DNA from 2 places in the Croceicoccus sp. Ery15 genome. Region 1 is predicted to be linked to the other one. Evidence: riboswitches for the same ligand, from Rfam matches in the RefSeq annotation. Region 1 holds a riboswitch; the other holds the start of a gene.
The links. A riboswitch is a leader RNA that binds a small molecule or an ion and turns the genes downstream of it on or off. The one in region 1 is predicted to bind cobalamin.
Positions count from the first base shown of each region.

Region 2: linked by a shared signal. The riboswitch ahead of LOZ77_RS03500 (TonB-dependent siderophore receptor) and the one ahead of LOZ77_RS16445 (TonB-dependent siderophore receptor) in region 1 are both predicted to bind cobalamin.

Region 1 covers NZ_CP087588.1:3,368,806-3,379,207, reverse strand. The annotation lists gene LOZ77_RS16490 (calcium/sodium antiporter) at 1-791, shown strand, start outside; gene LOZ77_RS16485 (zf-TFIIB domain-containing protein) at 1,107-1,340, opposite strand; partial or broken gene LOZ77_RS16480 (IS5 family transposase) at 1,903-2,648, shown strand; gene LOZ77_RS16475 (DUF305 domain-containing protein) at 2,621-3,157, shown strand; gene LOZ77_RS16470 (hypothetical protein) at 3,282-3,449, opposite strand; gene LOZ77_RS16465 (helix-turn-helix domain-containing protein) at 3,446-3,631, opposite strand; gene LOZ77_RS16460 (transposase) at 4,198-4,956, shown strand; gene tnpB (IS66 family insertion sequence element accessory protein TnpB) at 4,953-5,306, shown strand; gene LOZ77_RS16450 (IS66 family transposase) at 5,379-6,914, shown strand; cobalamin riboswitch at 7,662-7,865, shown strand; gene LOZ77_RS16445 (TonB-dependent siderophore receptor) at 8,041-9,972, shown strand; gene LOZ77_RS16440 (hypothetical protein) at 9,984-10,402, shown strand, end outside.
Region 2 covers NZ_CP087588.1:687,818-698,219, forward strand. The annotation lists gene odhB (2-oxoglutarate dehydrogenase complex dihydrolipoyllysine-residue succinyltransferase) at 1-205, opposite strand, end outside; gene LOZ77_RS03485 (2-oxoglutarate dehydrogenase E1 component) at 262-3,096, opposite strand; gene sucD (succinate--CoA ligase subunit alpha) at 3,197-4,087, opposite strand; gene mdh (malate dehydrogenase) at 4,156-5,118, opposite strand; cobalamin riboswitch at 5,339-5,583, shown strand; gene LOZ77_RS03500 (TonB-dependent siderophore receptor) at 5,668-7,524, shown strand; gene LOZ77_RS03505 (ABC transporter substrate-binding protein) at 7,524-8,348, shown strand; gene LOZ77_RS03510 (iron ABC transporter permease) at 8,345-9,304, shown strand; gene LOZ77_RS03515 (ABC transporter ATP-binding protein) at 9,304-10,071, shown strand; gene thpR (RNA 2',3'-cyclic phosphodiesterase) at 10,068-10,402, opposite strand, start outside.

The DNA.
Region 1 (10,402 bases):
CTGGGCTGGCCCTTGGCAACATCGTCGGCTCGAACATAGCAAATCTTCTGCTCATCCTCGGTGTAGCAGCTGTGATCGCGCCATTTGCAGTGCCGCGAAGGGTTCTCTGGCGTGATGGCGGAATGGGATTGCTTTGCATCGGCATGCTGATCATTGCTGGCCATACGGTCGGTCTGACCCGAGCCGTCGGAATGTTCTTCGTCTTCGGTATAGTTGGATATATCTATCTTGCCATTCGTCAGGAGCTCGCAGGTGGTGAACACGGAGCTGTCTTCGATAAGGCCATGGCGCTTGAAGAGGTTGACCCCGCGCTTGTCCCGAGGGCGGAATCGCGCGGCTCGGTAGTCCTGGCAATCGTTTTCCTGCTCGCAGGAATGGCTCTGATCATCTGGGGCGGCAGCATGCTCGTCGATGCAGCGATTACCATCTCGGCCAGTTTGGGCGTATCGGACGAAGTGATCGGCCTGACAGTAGTGGCAGTCGGTACATCACTGCCGGAATTGGTGACGTCGGCGATCGCAGCGCTCAAACGCGAAGGCGAGATCGCTCTCGGCAACGTATTGGGTTCGAACATCTACAACGTTCTTTTTATCGGGGGCATAACCGGGATGGTATCGCCGACGCGAATACCTGCGAGCATTTTGCAGTTCGATCTTTGGGTCCTGCTATGTGTATCCGCGCTGGTGATGGCCTTCGCTTTCACAGGCAAACGGCTGTCCAGACTGGAGGGTGGTTTTCTGGTGGCGGGATACGCGGGGTATACTGCATTGACAGCTGGGCTTTGGGGATAGGAACGGGGCGGTCGGGATCACTTGTGAAGGGAGATGCGTTCTCTCGCGCGCACGGAGGCTTACTTCGTAGAGGCCCTTCTAGAAAACCAAGAAAGCTAGGGGGAATTAGTGAGGCTGGAGCGAATGCAGCCGTATCAGAAACGTCCTGTCCTGTCCTGTCGAACGAGAGACGAACTTCACAATCTGACAATTCTGAATGGCCTACGCCCAAGCGCCCGGTCGGGGATGCAATGCGTACCCATGCCGGCGTACAGCTGAAAATACACTTTGACAGGTGTGACGAAATTTGGCGCTTGGGAGTTGGCTACAGGATGTTCAGTCGAACAGTTCCTCAAGGAAGCTCTTCTTGCGCTTGCGCCCTGAATGACCGTGCGAGGAATAACTTCCGCGATTTCCAAAGTCGTGCGAAGGAGATGTAGGCTGTGCCGGTGCCCGCGAGGGGGCGGGCTGCGCACTACGTTCGATGATCTTGTCCAGCTCCCCGCGGTCGAGCCAGACGCCCCGACATGTGGGGCAATAGTCGATCTCGATGCTCGAACGTTCGCTCATAACCAAGGTGGTTCCATCCACTGGGCAGGTCATCCGGCCATTTGCTGCACTCATCTTTTGTGTCCTTTCACGGGCTCTCGGCCTGTGAAATGGTAACTGGATATGGAATTCCAACTGCTACCGGAGACCCGGCACACAAGATCGGTACCGATCGATCATCCGCACAAACGGCGTAAAGGGGCATCAAGCAATGTGTAAGCAGCCCTTGGCAGAACTGTGCGTGAAGCAGCCCAGATAAATTATCTGAGATCTAATTTTCGTAGTTTCGCTCAAGCTTTCGGCCGGACGTTTGTGCCGTACTGAACGTAATCGGTATCCTCTTAAAAAGCGGAGGTTCTGCTTTCGAGCGTCTTTACTCTTCATCCGGATGTCCGGAATGAGGGCGCATAGCTGTCCGAGGGCCTCTGGGCCGTGAGCTGCCGTATAGCTATAGGCGGCTCGAATGGGTTAACTGCTAGGTTTCGTGGACAAAGCTTGACTGTGGACTCGGACCTTGATTCAAGGCTGGCTTTTGGAGGCAGCCTTGGGCGAGCGGATTGGCGTTACGGACGAAGAGTGGGAAGTGATCGGGCCGCTGCTGCCACCTGAGCGGGGTCGTGGCTGCCGTCCGGCGCAGGACAACCGCCCCTATTTCGAAGGCATGATGTGGATCGCGCGGACCGGAGCGCAGTGGCGTCACCTGCCGGATGAGTATGGCAAGTGGAACAGCGTTTTCCGGCGCTATCGACGATGGGTTACGACCGGCGTGTTCGATGCCATGCTGGAGACGCTGGCGGAACTGGCGGGGCGCGACACAGCCGCCGACATGATCGATAGCACCGTGGTCCGGGCACATCATTGTGCCGTCGGCATAAAAAGGGGACTCAGCAAACCGAGGCGCTTGGCCGATCGCGCGGCGGCTTCACCACCAAGCTCCACGCAAGGTGCGATGCCAGAGGCTTGCCCCTCGGCTTCGTGCTGACACCGGGGCAAGCGCACGATGTGCAGGGCTTCGCACCGCTGTTCCGCATGATAACTGACCGGATCGAGGCCTTCCTGGCTGATCGGGGATACGATGCCGATGCGATCCGCGAAGAGATTGAGGCGGCGGGCGTCGAGGCGGTGATCCCGGCCAAGGCGGGCCGGCGTAATCCCGCCGCGCATGATCGCGCGAAATACAAGTGGCGCAACCTGATCGAGCGACTGTTCAATAAACTCAAGAACTGGCGACGCGTTGCGACCCGCTACGACAAAACCAAGGAATCCTATCTCGGCTTCGTCGCGCTCGCCTCAGTCAAACTCTGGATACCCTTTGTCCACGAAACCTAAATACGTACGAGCTCGATCACGTATTCTGGAGCGAGACCCGCTTCTGGATGACTTTTGTGATGGGCGGCATGATGATGATCGTAATGCTTCTCTTCATGTGGGGCATGTACAAGGACAAGACCAAGAACTTGATCATCCTGGGCGTCGGTGCCCTGACCTTCGCGGTGGCGCTGTGGCTGGTTCGCAGCCAGGCGACCGTCAACGATGAAGAATACATGGCAGCGATGATCCCGCATCACTCGATCGCCGTTCTGACAAGTTCGCGAGCAGAGATCACCGATCCGCGTGTTCGCAAGCTCGCAGACTCGATCATCGAAGCGCAGGTCAAGGAAATCGCCGAGATGAAGATGCTGATCGAAGACATCGAGACCAATGGTGAGATGGGAGATGGCACCCCTCTCCCGGCACGGACTACCGACCTGACCCCGGAACTCTTGGAGGAGGCCGAAAAAGCGCTCGAGCGCCCTGTAGGGCCGGACGTACGTGAAGAGGTCAAGTTGGGCGACTGATATTCTTCGAACCGTGGTCGGACGGATCAGTGACAGTCATCCCGACGACCGGCAGCTTTTGGAGATCGACTGCAGTTTCGTGAATGACCGATATTGGGGCGCGTAGCTGCCATAGCCAGAGAGCCTAGGATCGCTGCGAAAGCGCAATCACCAATCTGGCGGCCAGCGCTTCTTCTGCGTTTGCACGCCGCGCTTTGATCTTCGAGACCAGCTGACGTTTGGAATGATCTGGCATGCTCACGATTGCGGCAAGCACCACAGCTTTCAGCAAGTCAGGATGCGCCGTAATCATATAGCGGTCCCCGGTACCTGATCGGCAGGACGACGTAGCCGCTCAACCAGCGAGCGCAGGCTGGCTGTGAGCACGAGGGTTGCGCTCCCCATCTTGATGATCTCGATCTCGTCTCTGGAAATGAGCACATAGAGTGTGCTGCGTCCGATCCCGAGATAGCGACAGGCTTCGGGTACGCGCATGGCGATCGGTTCGATGGCCTGGGGCCCGCATTGCTCGCAAGGATGCTCTGTCGTGCTCGCAGATGGCATAGCCGTCGATCCTTTCATCTTTCGGGTGATGACGGACCGACCTTGGGAAGCATGGAGGGAACAGGCCGGCCCGCCATCAGCACTGAGTATCGATCGATTAGGGCACCCTGCGCCACATGACGTTCCTACGCCGCAGCTGTCGTTCTTTCGCCGCAGCGCAGAGGCGTGGGGGCAAGCACTCCAGTCAAATGCACCGATGCTCATCGGGACGGCGAAGGACGTCCGGGCGAAAGCGGGTTACCGAACGAAAACAGCGCAGAACGCCAAGCGCCGTCGCCAATCTGTTTGATAGCAAAGAACTTTTTGAAATTAGCGCCGCAGGGGCAATATGGGTGCCGTCGCATATTACTGAACGAAACCAACCACCTGCGCCCCGACCGACGGCGGCGCTTTTATCTCGCCCTCATTTTCTTTCTTCGTAAGCGTCCGGTTTCGGCACCTGAATTCCGGGGTGCAATTTTCGTCCATCGGGTGTTCTCCTGGTGGCCGGAGGTTGCATGGCTGGTCTTTCCCATTTTGATAATCCTGCGCGGCGCGAGTGGTGGTCGGTGCATGTCGAGGCGTGGCGCCGCAGCGGCTTGTCGCGGCGCAAATACTGCCGTGTGCACAAGCTGACCGAGACGACTTTCGTGCGCTGGCTCGACGTGCTGACGGACAGGAAAACGGCCAAGATCCGGGTCGAACGCGGGGCGGCCGAGCGTCGACGCAAGCGCAGCCGCAAGGGCGGCAAGCTGACGACCGACCGCCGCAACCAGGCAGCGCAGGCGTACTGGGCGATGCATGTCGAGGCGCTCGAATGGAGCGGAATGACGGTGCGCGAGTATGCGGCAGCGCTGGCAATCTCGCGTCATAGCCTCGCGCGCTGGCGCGATCTGCTGGCCGAACGGGAGGTTCCGGTCGACTGGCGGGCGCGGCTGCATCCGAGCGCGAGGCCGCCAATAAGCAGCGCTGCTAGTCCTAGGACTAAGGACAGGCTTAGTCCTAATAATCTGCCGCGAGTTGCAGATGCGGGGTTGACCGGCGGCGCTTTGCGTGGGCCCGAACAGGCGGACCGGGTGCAGCGCCGCAGCTTCAGCGAGGACGAGAAGCGCGCGATCGCGATGCAGACGCTCGAGCCTCATGTGACGGTCTCGCAGGTTGCGCGGCGGCACGGGATCGCGGCTTCGCTGCTGTTCCGCTGGCGCGCGCAGCTCGGGCTTGGAGCGAGCGAGAATGTGCGTCTGGTGACGGTGCGGGTTGAGGAGAATGGACGATGATGCTGCTTCCGGCAGGTACGAAGGTGCATCTGGCGCTGGGTCATACCGACATGCGCAAGGGGATCGATGGGCTCGCAACCATGGTGCAGGAAGTGCTCAGGGAAGACAGCTTCTCGGGTCACCTGTTCGCGTTCAGGGGGCGCAATGCGCGCATCATCAAGATCCTGTTCTGGGACGGGAGCGGGCTGTGCCTGTTCACCAAGAGGATGGAGCATGGCGGGTTCGTGTGGCCGAGCGTGCACCAGGTGGGCGAGAGCATAGTGCTGTCTTCGGCGCAGCTGGCGATGCTGATCGAGGGGATCGACTGGCGGCGTCCGGAGCAGCAGTGGAAGCCGCGAAAAGCGGGCTGAAAAGCTGCCGGAAACCCGCGCAAAACCGGCAGAAAAGCTTGAGAAAATGCGGTCTTCGTGGTAGCAGAATCCATGCGGCTCGAACTCGACAATCTGCCGTCCGATGTCGGTCTTCTGCACCAGCTGGTGCGCGACATGGCAACGTTGGTCGAGACCCGCGATGACGAGATCGAGCGCCTTCAGGCGATCATCAAAAAGCTCCAGCGCATGCAGTTCGGGCGCCGCTCCGAGCGGCTCGATCCCGACCAGCTGGTCCTGGGTCTGGAAGACCTCGATGCCGATATCGCCCGCATCGAGGAGCACCGTCCGGTCATCGCTGGCGATGCCGATGCGGTCAGACGGCGTGCGCACCGCGTGCCGCTGCCCGATCATCTGGAGCGCGAAGAGGTAGTGATCGACGCGCAGCACGAGGCCTGTCCGTGCTGCGGCGGTGCGCTTCATAGTATGGGCGAGAGCGTCTCCGAGATGCTCGACTGGGTGCCAGCAAAGCTGCGCGTCATCCGTACAACGCGACCCAAATATGCCTGCCGTGCATGCGGCAGCCTCGTTCAGGCTCCCGCTCCCGAGCGCGTGATCGCAGGCGGGCTGGCAACACCTGCACTGCTGACGCAGGTGCTGGTAAGCAAATACTGCGACCATACCCCGCTCTACCGTCAGTCGCGGATCTTCGCCCGTCACGGCGTTGATCTGGCGCGTTCGACGCTTGCTGGATGGGTCGGCGGTGCATGCTGGTGGCTCGGAGCCCTGCACGAGCGGCTGTGTGCCGAGGTGTTCGCCAGCGATCATCTGTTCGCCGACGATACGCCGGTTCCGGTGCTCGATCCGGGGCGCGGACGGACCAGGACCGGGCGCTTGTGGGTCTATGCCCGCGAACAGCGCGGGTGGGGCGGGCCTGCACCACCTGCGGCGGTCTATCTGTTCGCGCCTGATCGCAAGGCCGAGCGTCCGCTCGCCCATCTTGAGCGCTTCAAGGGTGTGCTGCACGTCGATGGCTATGCCGGGTTCGAGCGCCTCACGGCGAAGGGCGACATCGTGCTTGCCGCCTGCTGGGCGCATACGCGGCGCAAGTTTTATGACGTCCATCAGCAGACCGGCTCGCCGGTGGCGGAAGAAGCGCTGCGCCGGATCGCGGATCTCTATGCAGTTGAGGCGAAGGCGCGCGGTCGTTCTCCCGAAGACCGCCTTGCATGGCGCCGGTCGCTCAGCGCGCCGCATCTGGCCGCGTTCAAGCTCTGGCTCGAGGCGCAGCTGGCGCAGATCCCGCGCAGCAGCACGCTGGCCGATGCCATCCGCTATGCGCTGGCGCGCTGGGCCGGCCTCAGCCGGTTCCTTGACGACGGGCGCGTCGAGCTCGACACCAACCCGGTCGAGCGGGCGATCCGTCCGGTTGCGCTTGGACGCAAGAACCACCTGTTCGCAGGCTCCGATGGTGGCGGTCACCGCTGGGCGGTGATCTGCTCGCTGATCGAGACGGCAAAGCTCAACAAGGTCGAGCCATATGCCTGGCTCAGTGACGTCCTGACCCGCATGATCGACGACCATCCCGCCAACCGAATCGATGAACTGCTGCCGTGGAACTGGGCGCTTAGTCATCGCGCTGACGCCTGACGTGCAAGCACCGGACGCTGACCTTTCTTCAAATCAGACGCTTACGGACAAATACCCCACGCCGATTACGCCTGCAAGCGGAGTGCATCGCGACTGTATCCGGCGCTGCCAGCGACCTGCAGTGATAGCGTTGCGAGTGTGCTTCTGATTAGCAACCAAGCTGCAAAGTTTCTGTAGCGGCAGTGTCTAAGAGCGTCGCTAAATGATGCAACGCCAAGGCAGCGCAACGACGCGATCATCGCACACCAAGCGCCAGATATTCGGATTACGAGCGCACACGGGATACTCGACGATTGGTTGCAGCCACGCTCGTGGACGGCCTATGTGTCAGCTTCTGGGTCAATAATGTTGACGCTTTAATGTCGTGGTTTAGGGTGGGTGTGCGACGGTCGGCTTTTAGGCCGCGCATTCAATATAGAGGACATTGAACCGGCGACGAAGTTGGACCGTATGCGATCTGTCCGGCTTGCGCATTAGAAACTAAAATGCTGCCGTACGGCTTCCGACACCATTCGCGATATTTAAGAAAGGGTTGAGAATCGATCTCAGACGAAAGCGAAAGCTGGTGCCAATCCAAAGGTCGACGGATCAACATCTGGGCATTTCAGTTGGTGACCTAAACAGATACGATGGATTAAGTCCACCTACCCCCTAAAACGGCGACCATCGTCTTGCTGCGTTGCTCTGGAACTGCGCGCTTGCCGCTCATTCGACCAAAGTCTATGAGACGAGCGTCGGCAGAATCAAATGTCGATAAAGCGTGCCGGTAACGGGAACGCAGTGAGGTCTCGATAGGCCAATTCTGCGGCTGTCCCTGCAACTGTAAGCGGCGAGCGCGTAACATGGGTGGGGTTGGCTCCACAACCACTGGGCGGCAATTGTCGTCTGGGAAGGTATGTTTCGTGCGACAACCCGTGAGCCAGGAGACCGACCGGCGCGTGTCGCTCTTGCCGGGCTCATGGGATTGGCCAGGCGCGAAACGAATTTCGTCCGGGCGACGAGTAGCGGTTGGAGCCGCATCGGCAGGACTGCCGGGGGATGCACGCGTCCGTCCCTAGCAGTCTCGTCGACCGCACTCGTGCGGACGCTCCGGCCAAGTCGCCCGGCGCCCCGGAAATTCGTTCTCATGAAATACATTCACCTGTCGCTTCTGTCTTCCGTGCTTCTGCCGGCTCCATCGCTCGCTCAGACCATCGATCCCGCTGCCGATCCAGAGACATCCAACACCTCGATCGTCGTCACCGGGAACCGCGCCACCGATCCCATGCCGCTCGACCGGATCGGCGGATCGGTCACCGTCCTCGACGAGCAAATCCTCGACCGGAGGCAAGTCCGCGAGGTGTCCGACGTGCTCCGCGACGTCCCAGGGGTCGCGGTCGGACGGGTTCCCGGTCAGACACAGCTTCGGTTGCGCGGTGCTGAAGCCAACCATACGCTCGTCCTCGTTGACGGGATCGAGGTGTCGGATCCCTATGCCGGCGAGTTCGATTTCGGAACGCTTATCGCCGACGAGGCTTCGCGGATCGAGGTGCTGCGCGGACAGCAGAGCGCGATCTACGGGTCGGACGCGATCGGCGGCGTCATCCAGTACATCACTCTCGACGGCCGCGATGCGCCCGGGGCGGTCGCGCGGATCGAAGCCGGTTCGTTCGGCATGGTGAACGGTGCTGCCCGGATCGCTGGATATAGTGGCGATCTCGACTACGCGCTGTCCGCCACACTCAATACCACCGATGGCACGCCAGGCGCCCGGAACGGCACGCGCGATCTTGCGAACGACAGTGGTGCGGTCTCGCTGAAGACGACGTTCGCGCCATCAACCAATGCACGCCTCACTGGTGTATTACGCTACGCGCGCACCAATGCCGAATTCAACGACAGCGATTCCGATCCGGGAAGTCCGACCTTCGGATTCCAGGTCGATAGCCCCGGCAACCGCTTCGAGAACGAGGCTATCTATGTGCTCATCAGGGGCGAGCTAGACTTGCTCGACGATCGCTGGACCCAAGCGTTTTCGGCCCAGATCGCGGATACCCGGCGCGACGGTTTCGCTTCGACTGGACGCAGCTATGGCAGCGAGGGCCAGAGGTTGAAAGGGTCCTACGATACGACGTTGCGTATCGAGGCTGGCGGTCTGACCCACCGGGTCACGGCGGCTCTCGATGTCGAACGCGAACGCTTCCGTAACACCGATCCGACCGGCTTCGCATTCACCGGTCGCCGACAGATCGACAATGTCGGTCTCGTCGGCCAGTATGCGATCGATCTCGGAGACCGAGCGAGCGCGTCCGCATCCATCCGCAGGGACTGGAACGACCAGTTCGCCGATACAACCACGTACAGGCTTCAGGCGAGCTATCGGATCGCTGCGGCTACGCGAGTGCGCGGGGCCGTCGGATCGGGGGTGAAGAACCCCTCGTTCTACGAACTATATGGGTTCGTGGACGGCCGTTTCATCGGCAATCCCGACCTCAGGCCCGAGAAGTCGAGCGGATGGGAGATCGGGATCGACCAGTCGCTGTTCGGTGAGCGCGCTTCAATCGGGGTCACCTATTTCGAGAGCGAACTGGACGAAGAGATCTTCACTTCTTTTCCGCCCCCGAACTTCGTCGCCAGCCCTGGCAATCGCGATACCGTATCCAAGAGAAACGGCGTCGAAGTGTTCGGCGAGGCGCGCTTCGCGGAAGCTTGGCGCGTCAATGGAGCCTACACCTATCTGCGTTCCCACGAGGATGGCGCGCGCGAAGTGCGGCGGCCCTCCCATACCGCCAGCCTGGCTGTCGACTGGCGCGCTCCCAAGGATGCCGGAGGGGTCACGCTCGTTGCGCGCTACAATGGAGAGACGATCGACAGCGCTTTCATCGATCCCTCGTTCGTGCCGGTTCGCGTGCAACTGGACGACTACTTTCTGCTGAACGTCAACGCCGACGTGAGGGTGATGGATAATGTCGAGCTGTTCGGCCGAGTCGAGAATTTGACGGCCGCCGATTACGAGGATGTCTTCAGTTTCGCGACGCCCGGACGCTCGTTCGCCATTGGCGCGCGCGCGCGTTTCTAAGGAGAATTTCGATGACGGATGAAATGATAGCAAAGTCCGACATTGCGAGGTTCGCATGGCCTGTCACACTTGCCTTGGCGACGGTGGGCGGATCGCTGGTTGCCGCCTGCATGATGCCGTTCGTGGCTGTTACGATCGTGACCGCCGCGACCATGCGCCGCTCGCTCGCGTTAACGACGATCCTCGCGATCTGGGCGACCAACCAGTTGCTGGGGTTCACCGTCCTCGGCTACCCGCACACGGGATATGCGTTCGCCTGGGGCGGTGCGCTGGGCATCGCATCTATTCTCGCCATGCTCGCCGGTGCCATCATCATGGGAGAACAAAACGAGCTGAGCACCCTTCGGACATTTGGCGCCTTTCTGATCGGCTTCGCTGTTTACGAGGCTGCGCTATTCGGGTTTGCTTTGGTGGTAGGCGGGACAGAGAC
Region 2 (10,402 bases), 950 kb from region 1:
CTTCGACGTTATCGCCTTCGGCCACCAGATGTTCGCCCATCACCCCAGCGACGGGCGAGTTTACGTCAACCGCGACCTTGTCGGTTTCAAGGCTGCAGATCGGCTCGTCCGCGGCAACGGCTTCCCCGGGCTGCTTCAGCCATTCGCCGACGGTCGCTTCGGTGATCGATTCGCCCAGTACGGGGACCTTGACTTCGGTGCTCATTCCAATGTCCTTTACGGTATTTCTTCGGCCTCAGAAACTGGGGCTGGGGCTGGGGCTCATTTCTTGTCCGCGGCGATCATGTCTTCGATCGACAGGCCGAGCGCATCGGCGACCAGCGCCTGCTGCTGCGCGACATGGCGAGAGGCAAGGCCCGTTGCGGGCGATGCCGCCGGTTCGCGGCCCGCATAACGCGGACGCGAAACGGATGCCTCGGCTTCGGCCAGTGCTTGTTCGATCTGACTTTCGACGAAGAACCAGGCGCCATTGTTGCGCGGTTCTTCCTGACACCAGACGACCTTTTTCAGGTTCTTCATCCGGCTCATGCGCAGGGCAAGCGGTTCGCCCGGGAACGGATAGATCTGCTCGATCCGGACGATGCTGGTATTGTCCAGCCCCGCCTTGTCACGCGCTTCGATCAGGTCATAGGCGACCTTGCCCGAACACAGCACCAGACGTTCGACCTTCTCGTCGGGAATATCGGTGGTGTCCGATACGATCCGGCGAAAGTGCGATTCGCCCAGGAAGTCTTCCTTGGCCGATTTCGCCATCGGATGACGCAGCAACGACTTGGGCGTCATGATCACCAGCGGCTTGCGGAAGCTGCGAAGCATCTGGCGGCGCAGAACATGGAAATAGTTCGCAGGCGTGGTGATGTTGCAGACCTGGATATTATCGCCCGCGCAAAGCTGCAGGAAACGTTCCAGACGGGCAGAGGAGTGTTCTGGCCCCTGACCTTCGTAGCCGTGCGGCAGCAGCATCACGAGGCCGTTTGCGCGCAGCCATTTGGCTTCGCCGGCTGCGATGAACTGGTCGATCATGATCTGCGCGCCATTGCCGAAATCGCCGAACTGCGCTTCCCACAGAACCAGCGATTTGGGATCGGCCAAAGCATAGCCATATTCAAAACCCAGCACGCCATATTCGGAGAGCGGGCTGTCATAGACTTCGAAATGGCCATGCGGCACATGGCAGAGCGGAATATATTTCTGCTCGGTTTCCTGATCGACCCATACGGCGTGGCGCTGTGAAAACGTGCCGCGACCCGAATCCTGCCCCGAAAGACGGACGGCAAAGCCCTCTGCCAGCAGCGAACCGAAGCCCAGCGCCTCGGCCGTGGCCCAGTCAAAACCTTCGCCATCGGCGAACATCTGGCGCTTGGCATCCAGAACGCGGTTCAGCGTCTTGTGGATCTTCACATCGTCGGGAACGGTGGTGAGGGTCCGACCAAGGCTGTCGAACAGCTTCGGTTCAATACCTGTGGTCAGGTTGCGACGCGCGGTTTCGGGGTCTGCCGGCTTGTTAAGGCCGGTCCAGCGACCGCCGAACCAGTCGGCCTCGTTCGCCTTATAGCTCTTGCCCGCCTCGAACTCTTCTTCCAGCTCGTGGTGAAAGGCGTCTTCCTGCCCCTTCAGATAGCCGGGCTCGATCACGCCTTCTTCTTCAAGTCGCTGGGCATAGAGCGCGCTGACACCGGGGTGCTTGCGGATCTGCTTGTACATCAACGGCTGGGTAAAGCTGGGCTCGTCGCCCTCGTTATGGCCAAAGCGGCGATAGCACCACATGTCGATCACGATATCGCGACCGAAACGCTGGCGATATTCGATGGCCAGCTTGCAGCAGAAGGTGACCGCCTCGGGATCGTCGCCATTGACGTGCAGGATCGGTGCCTGAACGCCCTTGGCCACATCCGACGGGTAAGGTGAAGAGCGCGCGAATTGCGGGCTGGTCGTGAAACCGATCTGGTTGTTGATCACGAAATGGATGCAACCGCCGGTATTGTAACCGCGAATGCCCGAAAAGCCGAGGCATTCCCACACGATCCCTTGTCCCGCAAAGGCCGCGTCGCCATGGATCAGTACGGGTAGGACCTGCTGATGCTTGCCTTCGCCGATATCGTCGCGGAACTGCTGTTGCGCGCGAACCTTGCCCAGAACGACAGGGTCGACCGCTTCGAGGTGCGATGGGTTGGGCACAAGGCTCATATGCACCTTTACCCCGTCGAATTCGCGGTCGGTGCTGGTGCCGAGGTGGTATTTCACATCGCCCGAACCGCCCACGTCTTCGGGATTGGCTGAGCCGCCTGAAAATTCGTGAAAGATGACCTTGTACGGCTTGCCCATCACATTGGCGAGGACGTTGAGGCGGCCGCGGTGGGCCATGCCATAGACGATTTCGCGCACGCCCATGGCGCCGCCGTATTTGATCACCGATTCCAGTGCTGGAATCATCGCTTCGCCGCCGTCGAGGCCGAAACGCTTGGTGCCGACATATTTCTTGGCGAGGAACTTTTCGTACTGCTCGCCGCGGATGACCGCGCCAAGGATCGCCTTCTTGCCCATGATGGTGAAGTCGATCGACTTGTCGGCGCCTTCCATGCGTTCCTGCAGGAAGCGGCGCTCTTCCACATCGGCGATGTGCATATATTCAAGGCCGACCTTGCCGCAGTAATTCGCGCGCAAAATCTCGACCAGCTCGCGCACGGTCGTCCACTCAAGACCGAGATTGCCGCCGATATAGATCTTGCGATCAAGATCGTTCGGGCCGAACCCGTGCCATTCGGGCGTGAGATCCTTGGGCAATTCACGATGCGACAGGCCCAGCGGGTCGAGTTCCGCCGCCATATGGCCACGCACGCGATAGGTGCGGATCAGCATCATGGCGCGCACCGAATCGTCGGCAGCCGCCTCGATCGCCTTTTCGTCGATCGGCGCGCCCTTTTTCTTGGCCGCTTCCTTCAACGCCGCCTTCATCCCCGTGGGATCGAGCGCCTGCGTCAAATCGTCGAAGCCGTCCGCGCCCGTCAGTGGCCAGCTCTTGCGCTGCCACGACGGTCCGGGCTGGGCCACATCGGGCTCCAGTTCGGGAAGGAAGGTCTGATGCTCTTTGCCCATGGGTTTCTTCCGTGGTTGCCCGCAAATGGTGCGGGGCTTGAAATTCGGGTGCCTTGGCCCGCTTCCTCCTCCCCAAGGAAGCAAGCCTCAGCGGATCAGGTCAGGCGAGTTCCTTGAGGAGCCCGTCAAGCGTTTCGCCCAGCAGCGAGGGCGAGGGCGAGACACGGATGCCAGCCTCTTCCATCGCAGCGATCTTGTCTTCGGCGCCGCCCTGGCCGCCCGATACGATGGCGCCCGCGTGGCCCATGCGGCGTCCCGGGGGAGCCGTGCGGCCCGCGATAAAGCCGACCATCGGCTTCTTGCGGCCCTTCTTGGCCTCGTCCTTCAGGAACTGCGCAGCTTCCTCCTCGGCCGAGCCGCCGATTTCGCCGATCATGATGATCGACTTGGTCTCGTCATCAGCGAGGAAGAGTTCGAGTACGTCGATGAAATTGGTGCCGTTCACCGGGTCGCCCCCGATGCCGACCGCGGTGGTCTGGCCAAGGCCGATGTTCGAGGTCTGGAACACCGCTTCATAGGTGAGCGTGCCCGAACGCGACACGACGCCGACCGAGCCCTTCTTGAAGATGGAGCCGGGCATGATGCCGATCTTGCATTCGCCGGGCGTCAGCACGCCGGGGCAGTTGGGACCGATGAGGCGCGACTTCGAACCCTGCAGCGCGCGCTTTACGCGCACCATGTCGAGCACGGGGATGCCTTCGGTAATGGCGACGATCAGTTCCATTTCGGCATCGATCGCTTCGAGGATCGAGTCGGCAGCGAACGGCGGTGGAACATAGATGCACGAAGCGGTGGCACCGGTCGCGGCCTTGGCCTCTGCTACGGTGTCATAGTTGGGCAGTCCGATATGGGTCGTGCCGCCCTTGCCGGGGGTCACGCCCGCAACCATCTGCGTGCCATAGGCCAGCGCCTGTTCGGTGTGGAACGTGCCGGTGGCACCGGTCATGCCCTGAGTAATGACCTTGGTATTCTTGTCGACGAGAATGGACATTTAACGCTCTCCTTGCAGGGAGGGGCGGGCGACGCAGCGCATCGCCCGAAAAGAATGGATGGGCGCGATCAGGCCAGCGAGCCGTCGAGGCCCTTGCAGGCTTCCAGCAGTTCCTCGACCGCATCGACCGAGACCTTGAGGTTCTTGGCTTCTTCGTCCGAAAGTTCGATTTCGACCACGTCCTCGATACCCTCGGCACCGATTACGGCGGGGACGCCGACATACAGGCCGTCAACGCCATATTTGCCTTCGACATAGGCAGCGCAGGGCAGGATGCGCTTCTGGTCGCCCAGATAGGCTTCGGCCATGGCGATCGCGCTGGTCGCGGGTGCGTAATAGGCCGAACCGGTCTTGAGCAGGCCGACGATCTCGCCGCCGCCCGAACGGGTACGCTGCACGATTTCGTCCAGACGGCCCGCATCGACACCCTTGATCTTGGCAAGGTCGCCAACTGGAATGCCGCTGATGGTCGAGTAGGAGAGGACCGGCACCATGGTGTCGCCGTGGCCGCCAAGAACGAAGGCGTTCACGTCTTTCACCGAAACGCCGAATTCCCAAGCAAGGAAAGTGGCGAAACGCGCCGAGTCGAGCACGCCGGCCATGCCGACGACCTTGTTGTGCGGAAGGCCGGAGAATTCACGCAGCGCCCACACCATCGCGTCGAGCGGGTTGGTGATGCAGATGACGAAAGCGTCGGGTGCGTTGGCCTTGATGCCTTCGCCGACCGACTTCATGACCTTGAGGTTGATGCCCAGCAGGTCGTCGCGGCTCATCCCCGGCTTGCGCGGCACGCCGGCGGTGACGATGATGACGTCTGCGCCTGCGATATCGGCATAGTCATTGGTGCCGGTGATGTTCGCGTCGAAACCCTCGACCGGGCCGCATTGCGACAGGTCCAGAGCCTTGCCCTGCGGCATGCCTTCGGCAATGTCGAACAGGACGATGTCGCCCAGTTCCTTCTTCGCGGCCAGATGGGCGAGCGTGCCGCCGATCATGCCCGAACCGATGAGGGCGATCTTCTTGCGTGCCATCGACTCTCTTCCTCTTCTTCTTCCCGTGGGTGCGCCCGCCAGAATTTACGAAGATGGGCGCTGTTTCGGGCAAGTGCCGTAGGCCCCGAAATAGGTGATTGCAACCGGCAAAAAAGAGGGCGGGCGGATTATCTTTGATAAGAGTTCGCAATATCAATAAACGCGGCAAATTGCAGGTTTAGTCTTGCCGCGCTTGCCAAGTGCGCGGCTCGTGGCTAAGCGGCGCGCCATCGTTATGGGTTGGCTGGCCGCACGATTATGTCGCGCGTCTGGCCCTAAGAGGGAAGATCGGTGCGCCGCGACGTGCATGAAACGCGCGTAAAACGGCAAAACCGGCACTGCCCCCGCAACTGTAACCGGTGAGCGTCCGCCAATCGTGCCACTGGTCCCGAAAGGGGCCGGGAAGGCCGGCGGAACGCGGTGATCCGGAAAGTCAGGAGACCTGCCCGTAACGGTCGTTCGAGCCAGCGGGCGGGGTGTACCGAAGGCATCGGATAGGCGCGCGTGCGTCTTCCGACAGGAGCGACATTCGTTCTTGTCGGAGGATTTATGCTTTCTTATTTCCGTATTGCCGTGTCCACCCCTGCCATTGCCAGTGCTGCCATTGCCAGTGCTGCCATCGCCGGTGCTGCCATTTCCGCGCCTGCCGCTGCGGAAGAGGCGATTACCGTCACCGCGACGGGCCTTGAAACCTCGCTCGACGATACCGGCCAGCCCGTAACCATCATCGAATTGCCCGAAATCCAGGCGATCCAGGGGCCTGACCTTGCCCGCGTACTGCAACGCCTGCCGGGTGTGACGATAAGCCGCAATGGCCCAGCGGGCAGCTTTACCGGCGTGCGCGTCCGCGGCGCGGGGGCAGAGCAATTGCTGGTGCTGATCGACGGAGTGAAAGTGGGCGATATGGGCGCGCCGGGTGGCGGGTTCGATTTCGCCAATATGCTGGCGGGCGATGTCGAGCGTGTGGAACTGCTGCGCGGCCCCAATTCGGTGATCTGGGGGTCGGATGCGATGGGCGGGGTAATGAACCTGACCACGCGGCAGACCGGCGGCATTGCGGCCAGTGCCGAATATGGCGCGTTCGACACCGCCTATGCCACGCTGTCGGGCGGGATCGTGACCGGGCGTGTAGAGGCAGGACTGACCGGCAGTTTTTACGATTCCGACGGATTCAGCGCGGCCGATACCGGAAGTGAAAAGGACGGTTTCCGCCAGTGGCAGCTTACCGGTCGCGGCCGGTTCAACCTGTCCGACAGCTTTTCGCTGACTGCCAATGGTCGCTATGCCGACGGGCGGCTGGAACAGGACGGCTATCCCGCGCCGCTTTATGCGTTTGCCGATACCGATGATCTTCAGGATACCGAGGAATATTCGGGCCGCATCGGTGCCGATTATACCGGTGACAGGCTGACCCTGCGCGGCGGCTATGCCATGTCCGATACGACGCGGCTTTATACGGGCGAAAGCTATGGCGATTATCCCTATGAAACCAAAGGCCGTCTGGAACGCGCCGAATTGTTCGGGCGCTATGCAATCGCCGGCAATCTCGGCGTTGATTTCGGGGCTGACCGCGAATGGATGAGCTTTGAGGATTCGGGCAGCGACCGTTCGACGACTCTGACGAGCGGGCATGGCCAGTTGTCATGGACCGGCGCGGCGCTGAAACTGGCGGCCGGGGTGCGCTATGACGATCATGAGCTGTTCGGAGACGAATGGACATTCGGGGCCAATGGCGCGTTGGAACTGGGCGCGGGGCTGCGGCTGCGCGCGTCCTATGGCGAAGGGTTCAAGGCACCGACGCTTTACCAGCTCTACTCCTTTTACGGCGACGAGGGACTGAGCCCCGAACGCAGCAAGGGCTATGATCTGGGGCTGGAAAAGGGGCAGCGCGACGGGCCGTTCTTTGCTTCCGTCTCGCTCTATCGCCGCGACAGCACCGGGTTGATCGACTTCGACCTCGTCAATTCGGTCTATTACAATATCGGCAAGGCTCGTGCGCAAGGCGTGGAACTGGAACTGGCGGCGCGACCCGACAGCAATCTGCGCCTCGGCCTGGTCTATTCCTATCTGGAAACCGAGGACCGGACCGAAGGTGGTGCTTATGAAGGCAATGACCTCAACCGCCGTCCCGGCGATGCGGTGACGGCCAGCATCGACTGGACATCGCCGGTCGGGCTGGCGCTGGGCAGCGACGTGCGCATGGTAGGCGACAGTTTCGACGATCGCGGAAACGTCACGCGGCTTGACGGCTATGTCACGGTGGATTTGCGCGCCGCCATGCCGCTGGGTGACAATCTGCAAATCTTCGGCCGGATCGAGAACCTGTTCGATACGGGGTACGAGACGACCGCAGGCTATAATACGGGCGGCGCAGCGGCCTATGGCGGGGTGCGGGTGAAAATCTGATGATGATTCGGGCGGCAGTCGTGTGGGCGGGGGCAGCGATGCTGTCCGCCTGTGCGCCTGCCACCCGGCATGAGCAGAAAGATGCGCCGGTCATCGTATCGCTCAACCCCTGCACCGATGCGATACTGGCCGAAATCGCACCCGGTCATCTTGCCGCGATTTCGCATTACAGCCACGATCCGGCAGGGTCCTCGATGCCGCCGGATCTTGCCGCCCGCTTTCCCGCCGTTTCCGGCAATGCAGAGGAAGTGGCTGCGCGACGGCCCGATATCGTGGTCGCCGCCATGTTTCTGCCCCCCGCGACCGAACAGGCTTTGCAGCGCATGGGCATTCGTGTGGTGAAGACCGGCTCGATCGCCAATGTCGATGATGCCATCGCGCAGGTCCGCGATCTGGCGTCGCTGGCGGGAGAGGTCGCGGCGGGAGAGCGCCTGGTGCAGCGGATCGAAGCCAGCCTGACTATTCAGGGCAATGTCGATCCGGTTCCCGCGCTGGTCTGGCAATCGGGCGGTCTGGTGCCGGGCGAAGGCGTGCTGATCAGCGATCTTCTGACCCGTGCGGGCTTTACCAACTGGAGCGCGGGGCGCGGTCTTGGACAGGGCGCAATCCTGCCGCTGGAGCAAGTGTTGGCCGATCCGCCTCCGCTGATCATCGCGGCTGGAAAGGGCGGCGAAGAGAACCGCAAGCTGCGCCATCCGGCCCTGAACGCATTGCACGATACGCGCCGCGTCGATTTCGACCCCAAGCTGCTTTATTGCGGCGGGCCGACCATTCCGCTCGCGATGGCGCGGCTGACCGAAATCCGCGCAGAGGTGGCGCCATGAACCGGCTCAATGCGTGTTTGCTGGCGACGCTTGCGGTGGCCTTGCCCTTATCCCTGCTGGCGGGGCGCATATGGATCGCGCCGTGGAGCGATCCTGTCCCCAATGCCGCGATCATCCTTGCCGAATTGCGCCTGCCACGCGGGATATTGGCGCTGGTCATCGGCGCGGGTCTGGGCGGCGCAGGGGCGGCGATGCAGGGCTATTTGCGCAACCCGCTGGCCGATCCGGGCCTGTTCGGCATCGCGCCGGGGGCGGCATTTGGCGCGGTGATGGCGCTGTTTCTGGGGATTGCCGCCGTGCCATTCACCCTTCCGGCCTTTGCCTTGGCGGGAGCGGCGGGGGCGATGGCGCTGTTGGCGGTGATCGCGGGGCGTACCGGCGGAATCGCGCTGTTCACTTTGGCAGGGCTGATGATCGCCAGCCTTGCGGGTACGCTGACCAGCCTTGCGATCAGCCTGTCGCCCAATCCGTTTGCCATGTCGGAAATCGTGACTTGGCTGATGGGCGCGTTGACCGACCGGAGCTGGGCCGACGTATGGATCGCCGCGCCTTTGACCCTGACGGGGCTAGTGGTGCTCTATCTCTGCGGCCCGTCGCTCGATGCGATGATGCTGGGCGAAGAAGCCGCGCTGTCGCTGGGTGTCGAGGCTCGTCGGCTGCAATGGGCCATCGTTGCCGGCATTGGCCTGACCATCGGGGCTGGCGTGGCGGTTGCGGGGATCGTCGGCTTCGTCGGGTTGATGGTGCCGCATATGGTGCGCCCCTTTACCGATCGCCGTCCGTCGAGCCTGCTGGTGCCGGGCGCACTGGCCGGGGCCTTGCTGGTGCTGCTGGCCGATACAGTTTGCCGCGTGCTTCCGATGGCAGGCGAATTGCGGCTGGGAATCGCCCTGTCGTTACTGGGCGCACCGTTTTTCCTTGGCTTGCTGTTGCGGCTGCGACGAGGTTTGGCCTGATGATCGAGGCACGACTTCTTTGCGTCCGGCGCGGTGCGCAAATGGTGCTGAGGGATGCCCGATGCACGCTCGAAGCGGGTCAATTGCTGGCCATTTGCGGTCCTAACGGTGCTGGAAAGTCTAGCCTGTTGACCGCCATGGCGGGTCTGATCGATCCAGCCGGAGGCGGGGTGTCGCTGGACGGCAGGCCGCTGCCCTCGCTCGCGCCGCGCGAACGGGCACGGACCATCGGGTTCCTGCCGCAGCAGGCCGAAGCGGCGTGGGACGTCAGCGTTCGCACTTTGGCCGGGCTGGGCCGCTTGCCGTGGCGGGCCGTACCGGGCAGGCCGGCGCGGGCGATGCGCAAAGCGGACGACGCCGCGATTTCAAACGCGATCGCCGATATGCAACTGGACGACCTGGTCGACCGGCCTGTTTCGCAATTGTCGGGGGGTGAAAGGGCGCGGGCCATGATGGCGCGGGTTCTGGCTGGCGAGCCGCGCTTCATCCTTGCCGACGAACCATTCGCCAGCCTCGACATCGGGCACGCCCGCGATCTGGCTGGCTTGCTGCGCCTGCAAGCGTCGCGTGGCAAAGGCGTTGCCGTGGTGATGCACGATCTGGCCATGGCGATGAACCATGCCGACAGGGTGATCGTTCTCGATCAAGGTCGGATCGTGGCCGATGAAGTCCCCGAACAGGCGCTGGACGAGGCAGTGATCAGCCGCGTCTGGAACACAAATGCGCGCTGGTTGGGCGACAGGGGCGCCCGTGCGCTGACGGTTTAGCGCAGCGGATAGGCCACAACCGGATCGTATTGCGACCCCTTTGGCGTCAAAGTGCTTTCATACAAAAAGAACCGTTCGACTCTGAAGGTGTCAGTGCGCAGGGCGGCGTGCTCGACCAGAAAAGGCGCGATCGCCCCCGCGCTGCCAGACAATCGCGCCAGAGTCACATGGGGTGCGAACACGCGCTTCTCCTGCGCGATCCCCGCCGACCTGCACGCGCTCTCGACACTTTTTTGCAGGGTCAGCAAGGCTGGCGAATGCGCGACCCCTGCCCATAATGTGTGCGGTTTGCCCTTTTTCTCGAAATGGCCGACACCGCGCATCTCAAGAT